DNA from 2 places in the Paracoccus albus genome. Region 1 is predicted to be linked to the other one. Evidence: riboswitches for the same ligand, from Rfam matches in the RefSeq annotation. Region 1 holds a riboswitch; the other holds the start of a gene.

Region 1 (2,187 bases):
GGGTCGCGACGGCCGGGCCGGATTATGTCAGTCATCGCGTCATAGACCATCACCTGATCCGGCCCGAATCCCAGAACCGGCCTGCTGCAAGTCAGGGCCGCTGTGGCATGAGTGAAGGCGTTTCGACCCGCCAGCGTTCGGATATGAGGGAAAGCCGAGCGGTAAAAGGATAGTACGGCCTTCACCCCTTGCTTGTCCTTGAGTTGCGCGGCCACGGGTTCCAGCCACTCAGGGAACTCCCGTGCAATGGCGCGGGGTGGCAGGCGCAGAAACTGCGGCAATACCAATGCGGGATGTTGATCGGCGGCGCGGCGCAGGACCTCTCTTTTCCGGATGGCGCTCCGGCGGCGTGCGGTGCTTATGGAGCGGCGTAGTGCGGCTATGTCGTCATTCCGGCATGCGTTGATGATCTGTCCAAGAACGGCACTTCCGGCGAGGACTTTCATCACGTGATGCCCGGCGCCATAAACAGGGGCGATGCGGCTGCGCGGGCAGATCGACACGATCTTTCTGGCGTGCCAGTCGTCGCGCGATTGCCAAGGGTCGTGAAGGATATATACCTTGCCGCTTACCTCATCGGCCCGGATACCCATTCCTGACATGTCGGGGCGAAAGTAATCCTTCCAGCCCGGTGCAATGGCACATTCAGCGGCGTCGATAGACCATTGCGGTTCACAGGCAATCACCTGAGTGGCGCCCAGCCGCGCCGAATGCTTCAACGCGCCATAGCCCCCCATAGAACTGCCGAAAGTCACCACGGTCCTATAATCGCGGGCAATCGCGCGGATCGCAGCAACAGCGCGTTCCATGCTGTTGACCGGGAACCAGTTCGGGGATTTTGCCATGATACCGATGGCGCTGATCCCCAGTTTGGCCAGCGGCGCATCCGCAAAAAACCTTTTGCCCTCGGCCAGCATCTCCAGATTGCCGAAGGTGATTACCAGATGGCTGCGACCAGCGGGCTGCGCGACGACGCGGATCTGGTCATCCTCGAAAATGATGCGGGTGTCGGCAGGGTGGGTCACGGACGGGTGTTGGAAAAGGAAATTCTCACGCAGCAATTTTGCACCTGACGCTGCGAAGGACAAGAAGTCGGGAGATATCCGAAGCTTGACGTTTACCCTTGGTCATGCCAGCTATGCCGCGATGCGACAGGGGCGCTCGGATCTATCCGGGCTGAGAAGCACCCTTTGAACCTGAACCGGACAATGCCGGCGTAGGGAGGCGCAGGAAATGGCCCGCGCCTGTCGTTCGCCCTTTCCCGTGTTCCTCTCACTTTGCGCCGCGCGAGAGAGGGAGAAAACGATGAACGAACCGGGTCTCTACCTTGCAAAAATGCGCGAAACCGCGCCGCTTGTGCAGAACATCACCAATTACGTGGCGATGAATGTCATGGCCAATGTGATGCTGGCGGCAGGTGCCTCGCCCGCGATGGCGCATGCGGAAGACGAGATGGAGGAGTTTGCCACTTTCGTGTCTTCGCTGACGATCAATATCGGCACCTCCTCGGGGCCGTGGGTACGTTCGATGCTGATGGCGGCCAAGGCTGTGGCGGCTGCGGGCAAGCCTTGGGTTCTGGACCCGGTCGCCGTTGGTGCGACATCTTTCCGCCGCGATCAGGGGGCGAAGCTGCTGGCCCTGCGCCCGGATGTCATTCGCGGAAATGCCTCGGAAATTCTGGCTCTGTCGGGTGCGCAGGCGGCGGGCAAGGGCGCCGATGCCGCTGACGAGGTCGCGGCGGCAGAGGCGGCGGCACGGACTCTCTCACGGGATCACGGGATCGTCGTTGCCGTGACCGGGCCGGTGGACTTTGTCACCGACGGATCGCGCGCGGTTCGGGTGGCCAATGGTCATGAGATGATGCCGCGCATCACCGCGCTTGGCTGCTCGCTGACCGGCATTGTAGGCGCCTTCATCGCCGGACAGCCTGCGTTCGATGGCACGGTCACGGCGCTGTCCTATTTCGGACAGGCCGGAGAGGTGGCAGGACGCAGCGCCGCAGGGCCTGCCTCTTTCCAGACGGCATTCATAGACGCGCTGTACCAATTGCAGCCCGAGGATGTGACGCGGGGCGCGAGGATCACGGCGGCATGATCCCGCCCATCTGTTTTATCACCGACGCGGATGCGCCGCGCCCGATTGTCGAACAGGCAATTGCGGCCGCTCGCGGCGGGGTCGGCCTGATCC
Region 2 (2,187 bases), 1.4 Mb from region 1:
GCAGGTCCGCGAAGTAATCCGGCAACTGATCATCCGGCAGCTTCGACGGATAGGACCAGTTGGCCTCGGCAATCATGCCCTGGAAGTCGGGCGACAGGATATAATCCATGAATTGCTGCGCCAGTTCTGGCTGATCCGTGCCCTTCACTTGCGCCGCAAGCTCTGCCAGAAGATAGTGGCCTTCGGGAAAGATCGCGGCATGTTTGGTCGTGTCCTCCTCGGCGCCGATGTGATAGGCGGGCGATGTGGTGAAGCTGAGAACCATATCGGCCTCGCCATCAGTGAACATCCCGTAGGCTTCGGACCACCCTTGCGTTACGGTCAGAACCTTGGGCTTCAACTTCTCCCACGCGGTCATGCTGTCGTCGCCAAAGACCTGTTTGATCCAAAGCAGCAGCGCCAGACCGGAAACGGAACTGCGTGGATCCTGTATGACGATCTTCAGATCGTCTTGGGCATCCAGCAGGGCTTGCAAGCTTTCGGGCGGGTTCTCCAGACGGGTTTCGTCATAGATGAATGCCGTTTCGGACCAGTTAAAGGGCAGGAATACGTCATCCTGCCACTCAATAGGCATGGTCAGCGCAGATGTATCTTCGTTATGCGGGGCAAAAAGGCCGCTTTCGCGTGCGCGCAGCGTCTGATCAATGCTCAGCCCGATCACGGCATCGGCTTCGGTGCCTTCGCCTTCCAGCAGGATGCGGGGCAGAACATCGCCGGTCACGAAAACCAGATCGCAGTTGCAGTTCGCCTCGAACCCCTCTTCGATCTTCGGGCCTGGACCCCATTCCGAGGCGAAGTATTCAGGGGCGTAGACTGTAAATTCCGGACCCGCAGCAAGGGCCGGGGCTGAGCTTGCCATAAGGGCAAGAAGGGCAATGCGCATCGCTATCCTCCATCATTCGAGTTTCGGAAAGAAAGGGCAGCGAAACCTTCCCTCCGCCGGTTTTAACCGGATCAGGTTCTGCGGGTCCGCATCATGCGTCTCAGCCCGAAGGCCCCCCGAGGCTGGCTCAGGATGGGCAATGCCGCGCCGGATCGCAAGCAGGAACTTCTGCAGTTGGCCTTGTCGTGATCGGGCGCGCCCGCTAACGAAGGGCGAAAGGAGATCCGTGATGAGCCTGAACAGCTTCGGCCATGTATTCCGCGTCACCACATGGGGTGAAAGCCACGGCCCGGCGCTTGGTGCCGTGGTGGATGGCTGCCCGCCGGGCGTGGCCCTGGACGAAGCGTGGATTCAGCCCTTCATGGATCGCCGTCGGCCCGGAACGTCCAAGAATACGACCCAGCGGCAAGAGGCTGATCAGGTTCGTATCATGTCGGGTGTGTTCGAGGGGCGCACGACCGGTACGCCGATTATGCTGATGATCGAGAATACCGATCAGCGGTCGAAGGATTACGGCGATATAGCCCGCGCCTTCCGGCCCGGACATGCCGACATAACATACCATCAGAAATATGGGCTGCGGGATTATCGCGGTGGCGGCCGATCCTCGGCCCGTGAAACGGCGGCGCGTGTGGCGGCTGGTGCTGTCGCGCAAGCGGTGTTGAAGCAACTTGCGCCGAAGGTTCAGGTGCTTGGCTATATGGTTCAGATGGGCGAGATGCATCTGGACAGGGCGAATTTCGACGAAAGGGTCATCCGCGAGAACCCGTTTTTCCTGCCGGATGCCACGGCTGCCACTGCGTGGGAGGATTATCTGACAGGTATCCGCAAGGCGCAGAACAGCGTTGGCGCTGCTGTAGAGGTTCTTGTCCGGGGCTGCCCGCCCGGGCTGGGCGCGCCTGTCTATGGTAAGCTTGATACCGATCTGGCGGCTGCGATGATGTCTATCAACGCGGTCAAAGGCGTTGAGATTGGCGAGGGCATGGCCGCCGCTGCCCTGACCGGTGTCGACAATGCCGATGAGATCCGCATGGGGCCTGACGGGCCGGAATTTCTTTCCAATCACGCTGGTGGACTCCTTGGCGGAATATCGACCGGACAGGATATCGTGGTGCGTTTTTCGGTGAAACCCACCTCCTCGATCCTGACACCGCGGCGCACGATCAATCAAAGCGGGGAAGAGATTGAATTGATTACCAAGGGTCGCCACGATCCTTGCGTCGGTATTCGCGCTGTTCCGGTGGCCGAAGCAATGGCGGCATGCATTGTGCTGGACCATCTTCTGCTAGACAGGGCACAGACCG

Evidence for each region. A riboswitch is a leader RNA that binds a small molecule or an ion and turns the genes downstream of it on or off. The one in region 1 is predicted to bind thiamine pyrophosphate.
Region 2: another riboswitch for thiamine pyrophosphate. It lies ahead of PAF20_RS00340 (thiamine ABC transporter substrate-binding protein); the one in region 1 lies ahead of thiM (hydroxyethylthiazole kinase).

What each region holds. Positions count from the first base shown of each region.
Region 1 covers NZ_CP115775.1:1,481,084-1,483,270, reverse strand. The annotation lists gene PAF20_RS07405 (hypothetical protein) at 1-1,025, opposite strand, end outside; TPP riboswitch at 1,144-1,240, shown strand; gene thiM (hydroxyethylthiazole kinase) at 1,306-2,094, shown strand; gene thiE (thiamine phosphate synthase) at 2,091-2,187, shown strand, end outside.
Region 2 covers NZ_CP115775.1:69,625-71,811, forward strand. The annotation lists gene PAF20_RS00340 (thiamine ABC transporter substrate-binding protein) at 1-883, opposite strand, end outside; TPP riboswitch at 915-1,012, opposite strand; gene aroC (chorismate synthase) at 1,113-2,187, shown strand, end outside.